DNA from 4 places in the Streptococcus sp. 20925_1_22 genome. Region 1 is predicted to be linked to each of the others. Evidence: predicted binding sites of a transcription regulator. Region 1 holds the regulator's gene; each other region holds the start of a gene.
The links. Region 1 encodes Rex, which represses fermentation and respiration genes when NADH is low (regulators of the CRP and FNR family bind a similar motif). Its sites were predicted from a motif close to TTGTGAANTANTTCACAA; they were not measured.
Positions count from the first base shown of each region.

Region 1 (3,191 bases):
TAGTAGACAAATTCGGCTTTGAAGCTACTTTTGTTCAGCCGGTGGATGGTCAGATTCGAGCGGAGGATATTAAAAAGGCACTTAGACCTGACACTATTCTTGTGTCCGTCATGGCGGTTAATAACGAGACGGGTGCTGTCCTTCCTATTAAGGAAATTGGTGAATTACTGCAAGAACATCCTGCTGCTTTTCACGTTGATGCCGTTCAAGCAATTGGTAAACTTCCCATCTACCCAGACGAGCTAGGGATTGACTTTCTATCTGCTTCAGCGCATAAGTTTCATGGTCCCAAAGGTGTTGGCTTCCTTTATGCCAAGAAGATGGATTTTGACAATTTCATGCACGGTGGTGACCAGGAAGAAAAGCACCGGGCTGGAACTGAAAATCTAATCTCTATCACAGGCATGGCGGCGGCTCTGTCAGAGAGCATGGAACATCTAGAGGGAAATCTAGAGCATGCGCAAGACTTAAAAAACAGCTTACTTGCTGACTTATCGGACATTGACTTTTACTTAAATGAAAGTCAGCCCAGCTTGCCTTACGTCATCAATTTGGGATTTCCCAATCAAAAAAATGACCTGCTTCTACTTCAAATGGATTTAAATGGCTTTTCCATTTCAACAGGCTCAGCCTGCACGGCCGGAGCTATACAACCCAGTCATGTCTTGCAAGCTATGTATGGCAAGGATTCCAACCGCTTGTATGAGTCCATTCGGATCAGTACTTCGGACCAGACGACTCTGCAAGAGATTCAATCATTTACAAAGAAATTAAAAGAAATTTTAGGAGGATAAGATGGCCTTTCAAACATCTGTTAGCTTAGCAAACTGTGAATATACCTATTCACTTCACCCAAATGTCAAGAAATTTACCTTGCGCGACAATACATTCGCTGAAAGCAAGGTTGGCAACTACGAACTCTCTCGTCTGCTGGAATCTGTTCCCAACAGCGGAAATGGTTTTCTGCTGAAAATAATTGTCAATAAAGATTTAAATGGTTTCAAAATCAACATCACTGAAAAATCAGGCCTGCGCTTGGTCAATATTTTCAAATCAGAAGACAATCACATTATCCAGCAAAAATTTTATTTCTTGATGGATAGCTTGGTTGAAAGAAATATTTTTGAAAAGACACCACAATAAGCAAGATTCTCGCAATTTTGCTTTTTTGGTTTAGACTCTTTAAAAGACCAAACAAGCTTGACTCCTACTTAGAACGCTTGAAAATATCAAATGACTAATCGAACTCAAAGAAAGGATTAACGATGGTTGAACTGACCTATTTGGACTCATATAAGGTGAAACGAACACTTACCTATGAAGACTTCGACGAATTTCTTCTAGCCTTCTCTGGCTGCGTCACAGTTCCTGACTCTCTCAAAGTACTTTCCATAACTTACAATGAGCACCAACTGCCTTTTACAGGGCTAATTGGGGACTTGTATCGCCAGATGTACCAGTTAGACTTGACTCCCTACCAGGACTAAGTTTTTCAACGCTACTATTCCCAGCAATTACTAATTTTCTTTTTTATAAATCAAACATCCTTAATTAGTTGATTTTTTCACAAACTTCCTATAAAATAGAATTAGAAAGGTTGTGATTTTGTGAAAACTGAAAAAAATACTACAATTCCCCGAGCAACTGCTAAGAGACTGTCGCTCTACTATCGTATTTTTAAACGGTTTAATGCTGAGAAGATTGAAAAAGCAAACTCCAAGCAAATTGCAGAAGCCATTGGTATTGACTCTGCTACCGTCAGACGAGATTTTTCTTATTTCGGTGAACTTGGCCGCAGAGGATTTGGTTATGATGTCAAGAAATTGATGAACTTTTTTGCTGACCTCTTAAACGACAATGCTATTACCAATGTCATGATTGTTGGCGTTGGTAATATGGGACGTGCTCTGCTACACTATCGTTTTCATGAGCGCAATAAAATGAAGGTTGTAATGGCTTTTGACATAGATGACCATCCAGAAGTTGGCAGCACAACCAGCGATGGGATTCCTATCTATGGAATTTCCCAAATCAAAGAAAAAATACAGTCAGGAAATGTGCAAACTGCCATCCTAACTGTACCTAGCGTAAAAGCTCAAGAAGTTGCATCAATCTTAGTTCAGGCTGGTGTCAAGGGCATTCTCTGCTTTTCACCAGTAAATCTATCCCTACCTAAGGACGTGGTCGTTCAGTATGTTGACCTGACTAGCGAACTGCAGACTCTGCTCTACTTCATGAGAAAAAATGAACATTAATTTGAAAGAGGTATTTAACACTCAATGAGTAAACCAATTATTGGAATAACCGGAAATGAAAGAGAAATCCCAGACGATCACTTCATCCATATGAGCTATACGGCGACAGGATTCGTTGAGGGAGTTAAAGAAGTTGGCGGAATTCCAATGATTTTGCCAATTGGTGATGAAGAAATGGCAAAACAGTATGTTTCCATTGTTGACAAATTAATCATCACAGGCGGTCAGAATGTATGTCCCCAGTTCTATGGAGAAGAAAAAGCCATTGACAGCAATGATTATCTACTCAAACGGGACATTTTTGAATTAGCTTTAATCAAGGAAGCCCGCCGTCAAAATAAACCAATCTTCACTGTCTGCCGCGGAACCCAACTTTATAATGTCGCACTGGGTGGTACTCTTCATCAAGACATTGAAGATCATTGGCAAGACAGCTCTGCTGAGTACACAACTCAAAGCATGGTGACCAAGAACGGCTCTATTCTGCACGAAATCTATGGCCCTGCATCTGAAATCAACTCTTTCCATCATCAAAGTATCAAGGATTTAGCGGCCGGACTAGAAGTCATCGCCTATGATCCGCGCGATAAGATTATTGAAGCCATCACTTCTACTGACGGCAGTCCTTTCCTTGGCGTCCAATGGCACCCAGAGTTCTTGTTTGGCTCCAGAGAAGGAGACTTAGCTCTGTTTGATTATGTTGTCAATATTCTTTAAAATCCTCTATTCCTAGAAAAACCTCTTTTCAACACGAATAGAAGTTTTTTATATTCAAGTAAATCAAATTATATCATATCTGTCTCCTCTCGGTAGCTATAGTAGTTGGACTTGGACACAATCAAATGATCTAAAAGAACCAAGCCCATCATCTCACAAGCTTCTTTCATATGCTGGGTCACTTCATCATCGTTTCTGCTAGGGACGACTGAGCCTGAT
Region 1 covers NZ_JAPVYE010000003.1:54,321-57,511, reverse strand. The annotation lists gene O3621_RS04725 (cysteine desulfurase family protein) at 1-794, shown strand, start outside; gene O3621_RS04720 (DUF1831 domain-containing protein) at 796-1,143, shown strand; gene O3621_RS04715 (DUF4649 family protein) at 1,266-1,487, shown strand; gene O3621_RS04710 (redox-sensing transcriptional repressor Rex) at 1,608-2,255, shown strand; gene O3621_RS04705 (gamma-glutamyl-gamma-aminobutyrate hydrolase family protein) at 2,280-2,972, shown strand; gene radC (DNA repair protein RadC) at 3,041-3,191, opposite strand, start outside.

Region 2 (3,191 bases), on a different contig from region 1:
CGCATAATCTCTGTACCACGTTCAACTGTTGTGATATCTGGATCTGGCTCTACGTCTGCAAAGATTTGGTAAACAACCTTATTCCGACGAAGATCAAGTTGTTCGATGATACGATCTAGGAAACCAAGCTCTACCATAGCATGGTCTGTTACGATCATGACACGTTCCACATCGCGACATTTTTGCAGATATTGGATAGAGTCACGCTCGAAGTAAGTTTTTGAAGGGAGTTTCATCCATTGCATATTATTTCTACGTCTTCCTACTTTTTTGATGTTCAAGAGATTCACAGCACTAACGTTATCACCAACTGAGTTGCGACCATAAGATCCACAGCCCAGAGTCAGTGATGGCAGGAAGGCATTATAAACATCCCCGATACCGCCGAAAGTAGAAGGTGAGTTGCAAATAACACGGATAGCACGGACAGCCTTACCAAATTCCTTGGTCAACTCTTCGTCCGCTGTATGGATAGCAGCTGAATGACCAAGACCATGGAATTCTACCATTTGACGGGCTTTTTCAACACCGTCTTCACGGGATTCAGACTTGAGCACAGCAATGACAGGTGACAATTTTTCACGTGTCAATGGCTCTTTTTCACCAACTTCTTTACACTCTGCAGCCAAGATATTCGTATCTTCTGGCACGCTGAAACCTGCTTGCTCTGCAATCCAAGTAGCTGGCTTACCAACGATATCCGGATTGAGCTTAGCACCAGCACAGTTCTTGCTATTTGCCTTAGCACCGAAGCAGAATTCTTCCAACAGAGCTTTTTCTTTCTTATTTACAAAGTAAGTATGATAAGATTTGAACTCTGCTACAAATTCATCATAAACTTCCTTGTCAATGATAACCGCTTGCTCAGAGGCACAGACCATACCATTGTCAAAGGACTTAGACATAACGATATCATGCGCTGCTTGACGGATATTCGCGGATTTTTCCACATAAGCTGGTACGTTTCCGGCACCAACCCCAAGAGCTGGCTTACCACATGAGTAAGCTGCCTTCACCATTGCGTTACCACCTGTCGCAAGGATTGTTGCAATCCCTTCATGGTTCATAAGGGCAGAAGTTGCTTCCATCGATGGCGCTGTAATCCACTGCACACAGTTTTCAGGCGCACCTGCTGCAATCGCTGCATCACGCACGATTTGCGCTGCATGAGCAGATGATTCTTGAGCAGATGGGTGGAAAGCAAAGATGATCGGATTACGAGTCTTCAAGGAAATCAAAGATTTGAAAATTGCTGTTGAAGTCGGGTTGGTAGTCGGTGTGATACCGCAGACAACACCCACTGGCTCCGCAATCAGGGTCAAACCAGTTACATCATCTTCCTCAATAACGCCAACAGTCTTTGTATGGCGCATGTTATTCACAACGTGTTCACAGGCGAAAAGGTTTTTAGTTGCCTTATCCTCAAAAACTCCGCGACCTGTTTCTTCATAAGCGTGCAGAGCCAACTCACCGTGAGCATCCAAAGCTGCTACAGAGGCCTTGGCTACAATGTAGTCCACCTGTTCCTGATTCAGCTTTCTCATTTCCTCTAGTGCAACCAGACCTTTTTGCACCAATTCATCGACATGCTTTTGCGCTGCCAAAGCCTTGTCTTCTTGTTCTACCGTTTTCTTCTTTTCAGCCATTCTATTCCTCCAATGGTTTTGCCTTAGGTTAGACGAAGAACACTAACCTTTGTTAAATATTTCACAATTTAATTATAACCTATTTAATGTTTTTTGTAAACACTTTCACTTAACATTCACAAACTTTTTCCTGTTATTTTGTGAATGCCATACAATAAGCGCTGATTTGCCAGATTATTTTTGTCTATTTTGTGAAAAACTTTTTTAATTTTTATAGATTTCACATACTTTTGTTTTCACATAATATATGAAAGCGCTTTCTTTGTTTAGATATAAAAAGCTCGGATGAACCGAGCTGATTATTTATGGTTTCACATTGCCAGAATTTGCTTCATCTATGGCTTGCTTAATGGTATTGGCATAGAGAGTTCCTCCCTCAATGATGGACTCTGAGTTCGAGCCAAAGTGGACATAGTCTGTCCCTTCCCAAATCTGCGGATTTTCGATAGCAGTTTGATGCCAGTCAGCCACAAATACATAGTCGTACTTCTTGGCTAATTCCAGCTCATACTCCCGCTGCTGGGCTAAAATACCGCCCTCTGAGCGACCGTCATAAGGGGTCACGAGAATCAGCTGATGCCCCTTAGGCAGGCTGGAAACATACTCATCCAAAAGTTCATTCGAGTAACCGGACGAATTGGTTCCAAGAGCCAGGACAACCTGCTTCTTCAGCACTCTATTAGCAATATCTGTCTTATAGACCTCCAAGCCTGTGCTCAGACTGCGACTAACGACAGTGTCTAGCTCGATTCCTGGCAAGATCTGCTGCAATTGATCGCTAGAGCGCAGGGCAACCGAGTCGCCAATCATAGTAATCCCGTCCGCCACATTGTACTCAGTCGCCTTGGACTGATCAACCTGACTGCGAGTTGTCTGCATCTTAGTGTCTGCTTGATTCAGAGCGTTGACAATCAAACTTTCCTCAAAAGCTCCTACCTTTGGTGCTGTCACCGAGATAAAGAACATGATTAAAGTCAGTGGAATCATACTGTAAAAAATTGGTCTGGTAAGAGACGATAGGTCCATCTTGGTTCCCATGATAACTGGCTGGCGACCAGCAAGAGTTGGCTCCAAGATGTAGAAAGACAAAGCTGCAAAAGTAAGAGACAGCAGCGTCGTCAAGAGAACAGCCAAGCCGTTACTCATCAGCTGGGTGAAGATAATATAGAATGGCCAGTGGAAGAGATAAACTCCATAGCTGGTATCTGCGATAAAGTTGATAACACTAGGCTCCTTCACATCAGGGAGCTTGTCATGCAACATCCTAGCTGCCAAAATCATCAGACAGGCCAAGGTAGTCGAAATCAAGAATCCTACCAGGTAGGTCCAAAGGTTGTCAAACTTAAGCAGGAAGCTGAGCAAAAGCAAAATAGCTGCGCTGCTCCCCATAATTCCTAGCACTTGCTTGAGAGCCAGCTTTTGCTCCAGCATCTTAAAGCGACTGCTGACATGGCCGACACCAGACAAAGTAGCCAAGATGCTTCCTGCAAAGAAAGGAAAGACGTGGGTCAAACTTGAAAAATAAATGTCAGAGTAATTCTTAGT
Region 2 covers NZ_JAPVYE010000002.1:50,187-53,377, reverse strand. The annotation lists gene adhE (bifunctional acetaldehyde-CoA/alcohol dehydrogenase) at 1-1,646, opposite strand, end outside; gene O3621_RS02725 (acyltransferase family protein) at 1,950-3,191, opposite strand, start outside.
Region 2: the regulator Rex is predicted to act here: its motif matches at 1,696-1,713, upstream of adhE (bifunctional acetaldehyde-CoA/alcohol dehydrogenase).

Region 3 (3,191 bases), on a different contig from region 1:
CTCCTTGACTCGGTTGATAGTTGTTTGAAATTTGAGTAAAAGTAGGTTGTGTCTGTATCCAGCCACCGTTTCCATTATTATACGAACGGCTGACTACAGTACTAGCTACTTTTCCTCTACCTGATAGGTAAGCTTGAGCTGCAGCTAGCTCACTAGGCGACAAATCACTCTTTGGGATATAGTGAAAATGATCACCATGAGGTACAATATACGCATCTCCCGTATCCTCAATAATGTCTGAAGCATTAAAAACATAGCCATCATCTGTTGTATAACGGCCTTGAGCTCTAGCTGCTGCTACTTCATTGCTTATTTTCGTAACATTATGACCATGTTCCTGCTTTTGACGATTAATCTCTTCCTTACTGCGAATATTATCCGCGCGAGCTATATCTTTCAGATAAACATAATATTGGCCATTAACCTTGATAACATATCCACCCTTGACTTCATTGACAATATCCTCAGTCCTAAGTTGATAGTTGGGATCTTTCATCAAAAGATCTTCGCTGAAAATAGCATCATATGGAACTTTCCCATTATAATAATGATAGTGATCACCATGAGAAGTGACATAACCCTGATCAGTAATTTTGATAACAATCTGCTCCGCGTTAATCCCCTCTTTTTTGCTTACTTCGTCAGGCGTTAACTCCTCAGACTTTTGAACAGCTTGCTTACCATCAATATAGCTAACTCGATTGGATTTTTTAATCGAACTGTTTGCCTGATAATAACCTAGCTGATGAGCAAAAAGACCCACAGTAGCAATGACAACAATTCCTGTTAAGTATTTCTTCTTTTTTTCCATTGAATATCACTTTCTTTTTTGATTATACAGAATTCGCTAAAACTTATCACAATTTACAATTAACTCATAATATACCCCCAAAGAAATCATCTAAATATTTTTTTCTATAAAATATAGCAGAAACTCAATTTTTAACAACTTATTTAACTCGTTAACTAGTTAATTAACTGGTTAATATTTTACTCCTCATCATCTATTCTGTCAAGATTTTTTTATTAGATTGTAAGAAAAATATTATTTGTTCTTTATTTGTCCAATTGTCATAATACAAAAAAAGCTTATCCTTTCGGATAAACTTTTTTAAAAATATATCAAACTTTTTAAGCTTTACCTTCTGAACCGAATACATCGATACGTTCTTCAACTGATGCTTGGATAGCTTTTACACCATTAGCCAAGAATTTACGAGGGTCGAAGAGTTTCTTCTTGTCGTATTCTGCTTCGTTTGCTTCGTAGTCGCGAGCAAATGCACGAGTTGCGTTAGCGAATGCGATTTGGCATTCAGTGTTAACGTTAACTTTCGCAACACCAAGTTTGATAGCTGCTTGGATTTGGTCATCAGGAATACCTGAACCACCGTGCAATACGATTGGGAAGCCTGGAAGAGCTTCTGTCAATTTCTTCAAGTGGTCAAGATCAAGACCTTCCCAGTTTGCTGGGTATGGACCGTGGATGTTACCGATACCAGCTGCCAAGAAGTCGATTCCAGTTTCAACCATTGCTTTAGCATCTTCGATTGGAGCCAATTCACCTTTACCGATGATACCGTCTTCTTCACCACCGATAGTACCAACTTCAGCTTCTACTGAGATACCTTTAGCGTGTGCTTTTTCAACGACTTCCTTAGCCAATTTAAGGTTTTCTTCTACTGGAAGGTGTGAACCATCAAACATGATAGAAGTGTAACCAACTTCGATACACTCAAGTGCATCTTCGTAGTGACCATGGTCCAAGTGAATCGCAACTGGTACAGTGATGCCCATTGATTCTACAAGGTTAGCGATCAAGTTGCGAGCAACTTTATAACCACCCATGTATTTAGCAGCACCCATTGAAGTTTGGATAAGCACTGGTGCTTTCTTAGCTTCTGCCGCACGCAGGATAGCTTGAGTCCACTCAAGGTTGTTTGTGTTGAATCCACCAACTGCGTAACCATTGTCACGAGCTGCTTGGACAAATTTTTCTGCTGAAACGATTGCCATTCTTATCAGGCCTCCTCTTATTTTTTGTGGTTAAACCACTTACATTGTTTATTTTATCACTTTTTAACTAAAATTGCTAGTTTTTCCTGAAATTTTAAAGAATTGCAGGGAGACACTCAGCCTTTTTAAGCATCTCTATTGCAAAATGAAAAAGCTGGCCGAAGCCAGCTTACTTGATGCGGAGAGAGGGACTTGAACCCTCACGACCTAAAGCGGTCACAGGATCCTTAGTCCTGCGCGTCTGCCAATTCCGCCATCCCCGCGATTGAGTACCTTACTAGTATAACAGGACAGCTAAGGCTTGTCAAGAAAATTTTTGACTTTATTTCAAAAAATCAACTTTCTACTCAATCAACAAATCTAGAAAATCTAAACGAAAATGAAGCTAAGACAGGAACACAGAAAACTCAGTGCTGCTGAGTCGCAACAAAGACAGCCACCGTTTGGTCGGGATCGTATTTTTCAAAGTCAATAGTGTAGTCCCGATGAAGCTCACCTGTTTCTTCTGCCTGCCAAATCCTCTGCCAAGCATGAAGAATCGCTTGAGGATCTTCCTTATCCGCTTCAAATACTTGATAGGTCTGCTCGGATGTGTCAAAATCATAGACTTCCCCATCTGTCAAACGGCAGATAGAGAGACTGTAGTCTCCTTTGTAATCACTAGCATAGTCATGATAGACGGCATAAACCGGCTCCCCCTCAGCAAAAGCCTCAGCCACTGCTGGCTCCTGCTCTTTCCAGAGCTTTTGGATTTTTTCTATACAATGCTCATCTTGAAAATTATTAGTACGAATACTAGCTAAAATGTTTAGAAACATCTTCTTCCCTCCTTTTATTTTTCATTATAACATTTCTCTAGAAAAATCGCTTATCCTAGAAAAAGCAAGTCTATCTCTCCTGGCTCTTTTCTACCGCTGCTGTGACAAATGCCGTATAAAGACCTTCAGGTCGGTTCGGTCGGCTAGAAAGCTCTGGGTGATACTGACAGGCTACGAAGAATTTGTTTTCTGGGATTTCCACTATTTCGACCAAGCGATTGTCTGGTGAAACTCCAGAAAATATAAATCCAGCCGCCTCAAACTGCTCGCGGAAAGCATTGTTGAACTCATAGCGATGACGGTGACGGCGCTGCACGACTTCTTGATGGTCGTAAGCCGCTGCTGCCTTAGAGCCAGGCT
Region 3 covers NZ_JAPVYE010000002.1:353,032-356,222, reverse strand. The annotation lists gene O3621_RS04245 (pneumococcal-type histidine triad protein) at 1-811, opposite strand, end outside; gene O3621_RS04240 (class II fructose-bisphosphate aldolase) at 1,132-2,013, opposite strand; tRNA gene O3621_RS04235 (tRNA-Leu) at 2,191-2,276, opposite strand; gene O3621_RS04230 (effector binding domain-containing protein) at 2,421-2,831, opposite strand; gene O3621_RS04225 (CTP synthase) at 2,902-3,191, opposite strand, start outside.
Region 3: the regulator Rex is predicted to act here: its motif matches at 2,058-2,075, upstream of O3621_RS04240 (class II fructose-bisphosphate aldolase).

Region 4 (3,191 bases), on a different contig from region 1:
TATTTTTTATTATCTTTCATCAGAAATACCAAACTCATAAACTGTAAAAAGGTAAAACCAAGAATGAAAGGCAGTCGATCAGGCTGCAAAGTTTGCAAGAGTTTCTGTAGAACCAGCTGTGGATGAAGTAATAAATCCCAGCTATTGAGGCGATCATAACGTCCTATGTAGATAGCCAGACTGGACACAGCCGACAGAGCTGCCGTCAGCAATAGATCCAAATACCAGTTAAGCTTCCAACGCTCCTTGATGACATACCAGCTCTCCATACCACAGAAAATCCCGAATAAAATACTGGAAACAAAAGCTAAAAAGAGCAGAAAAACACTTGGCTTACTCAGAACATCTGCTACCCAAGTCATATGAATCAAATCAGTAATCATATAGAAAGTGTTGGGGAAGAAAAGCAACCACAACAGGAAAAGAAGAGGATAGATCCACTTCTGTTTCTTGAATAAAAGCGTCAATACAGCAGCATCATAGCTGATTAAGGCCAAGGTCATATTCCAGATGAGATAGGTAGGACCGCCATTTAGAGATTGTATATAGATAAAAAAGGCAATCATCAGAAAAAGAGCATGAATCATGATCGGTTTACGCATACGAAAAGCTCCTCCTCGGTGTGTCATAATTGTGACTGATTAGAGCACCATTATAACATAAGTCGTGTTATTTACACTGAATTCTGTTATAATAGTCTGTATTATCACTGAAAAGAGACTCACATGACAAAAAAAGTAATCGCTGTGGACTTGGACGGAACCTTGCTGGACTCTAATAGCAATCTGTCTGATTTCACCAAAGAAACCATCAAAAAAATTTCTCAAAAGGGCCATAAGGTTATTATCACAACAGGCCGGCCCTACCGCATGGCTTTGAAATATTATAAAGAATTAGAGCTCAATACGCCCATGATCAACTTCAATGGCTCTTTGACTCATATTCCAGAAAAGAAATGGGACTTTGAAAAATCGCTGACGCTGGATAAGTCCTTTCTACTGGATATGGTTAAGCGCAGGGATGAGATTGAAGCGGATTTCATTGCTGGCGAATACCGCAATAAGTTCTACATCACCAATCCCAATGAAGAAATTGCTGATCCTAAGCTATTTGGCATCGATGCTTTCAAGCCAGAAAACCAGTTTCAAGCTAATCTGGTAACGGAGAATCCTAACGCCATTCTCTTGCAGACGCGAGCATCTGACAAATATGCTCTGGCAGAGGAAATGAATGCTTTTTACCAGCATGAACTTTCTATCAACTCTTGGGGCGGCCCACTCAACATCCTCGAGTGTGCTCCCAAAGGTGTCAATAAGGCCTTTGCCCTTCAGTACCTGCTTAATGTTCTCCATGTAGACCGTAAAAATCTGATTGCCTTTGGAGATGAGCAAAATGATACTGAGATGCTGTCCTTTGCTGGCACTGGCTATGCCATGAAAAATGCCAATACCGACCTTCTTCCATACGCCGACCAGCAATTGTCTTTGACCAATGACCAAGATGGCGTTGCCCACGAGCTCAACAAACTCTTTTTATAAAACTAGACAATTAGGCAAACTCTGTTCGAGAGTTTGTCTTTTTCTTTTTTGTCTTCTCACGACCTCTATCAGGTTCAAAAAGCTTTAAAAATAGGGCCTTATCAGCTATGTCAGAATATTTGAGTGAATTCACGCTTAGTTTTGTAAGCGTTTGCTATTTGTTTGAGTTTGTGATATAATTAACATAATCAAAAACTAAATAACAGGAGGAAACTACTTATGAAAGCAGTCGTTGTAAATCCAGAAGGAACCGCTGTCCAACTCATCGAAAATAAAGAAATGCGTCCTCTTGAAACAGGGGAAGCTCTCGTTGATATCGAATACTGTGGTGTCTGCCATACTGATTTGCACGTCGCACATGGTGACTTTGGCAAGGTGCCAGGTCGCGTTCTTGGACACGAAGGTATTGGTATTGTCAAAGAAATCGCTCCAGATGTAAAAAGTCTCAAAGTCGGAGACCGCGTCAGTGTCGCTTGGTTCTTTGAAGGCTGCGGCGCTTGTGAATACTGTACAACTGGCCGCGAAACCCTTTGCCGTACAGTAAAAAATGCTGGTTATTCTGTTGACGGTGGGATGGCAGAGCAATGTATCGTAACTGCAGACTACGCTGTCAAAGTCCCTGAAGGACTCGATCCTGCACAAGCTTCTTCTATCACTTGTGCAGGCGTAACTACCTATAAGGCTATCAAAGAAGCCCAGCTGCAGCCAGGCCAATGGACAGTAATCTTTGGAGCAGGTGGATTGGGTAACCTAGCGGTTCAATATGCCAAGAAAGTCTTTAATGCCCATGTTGTCGCTGTTGATATCAACAATGATAAGCTAGCTTTGGCCAAAGAAGTTGGTGCTGATATCGTCATCAACGGCCATGAAGTTGAAGATGTTGCTGCTCTTATCCAAGAAAAAACTGGCGGTGCGCATTCTGCAGTAGTAACAGCTGTTTCTAAAGTTGCCTTCAACCAAGCTGTTGATTCTATTCGTGCTGGCGGTCGGGTAATTGCCGTTGGATTACCATCTGAAATGATGGATCTCAGCATTGTCAAAACCGTTTTAGATGGTATCCAAGTCATCGGTTCCCTCGTTGGTACTCGCAAGGACTTGGAAGAAGCCTTCCAGTTTGGTGCTGAAGGATTAGTGGTTCCTGTCGTTCAAAAGCGCCCTGTTTCAGATGCAGTGGATGTCTTTGACGAAATGGAAGCGGGTACCATTCAGGGACGTATGGTACTTGACTTCACACACTAATGCTTTAAAGCATGTCAATCCCAACATTTACCAAACTTTTGGAAACTTATGATAGACAGGCTTGATATTATTTAGAAACTTTTGCCATTACAGAGGGAGACTAAAGACATAAGATGCGATTTTTTGTCTTTGGCCCTCCTCTTTCTTTTTTGATAAATAAACACTTTCTCAAACAAAATTCTCTTCTGTCATTTCAAAAGTCTCTTTCATATTATTTCAACGTTTTTTCATATATTAATCTGTTTTATTTTCTGTTTTCCTAATTTATTAAAACATTTCTATAGCCAAGGTTTGCTTATACCTATATTTATCAGGGGTGCAGCAAATACTGACATTTTTGAAAGAAAAAGTCGTTTTTAGGAACAAACGCTTGCATTTTTCATGAAAACGTTTTATAATAAACTTGCCTTAAAG
Region 4 covers NZ_JAPVYE010000007.1:22,421-25,611, reverse strand. The annotation lists gene O3621_RS09815 (DUF1361 domain-containing protein) at 1-629, opposite strand, end outside; gene O3621_RS09810 (Cof-type HAD-IIB family hydrolase) at 726-1,538, shown strand; gene adhP (alcohol dehydrogenase AdhP) at 1,758-2,777, shown strand.
Region 4: the regulator Rex is predicted to act here: its motif matches at 1,707-1,724, upstream of adhP (alcohol dehydrogenase AdhP).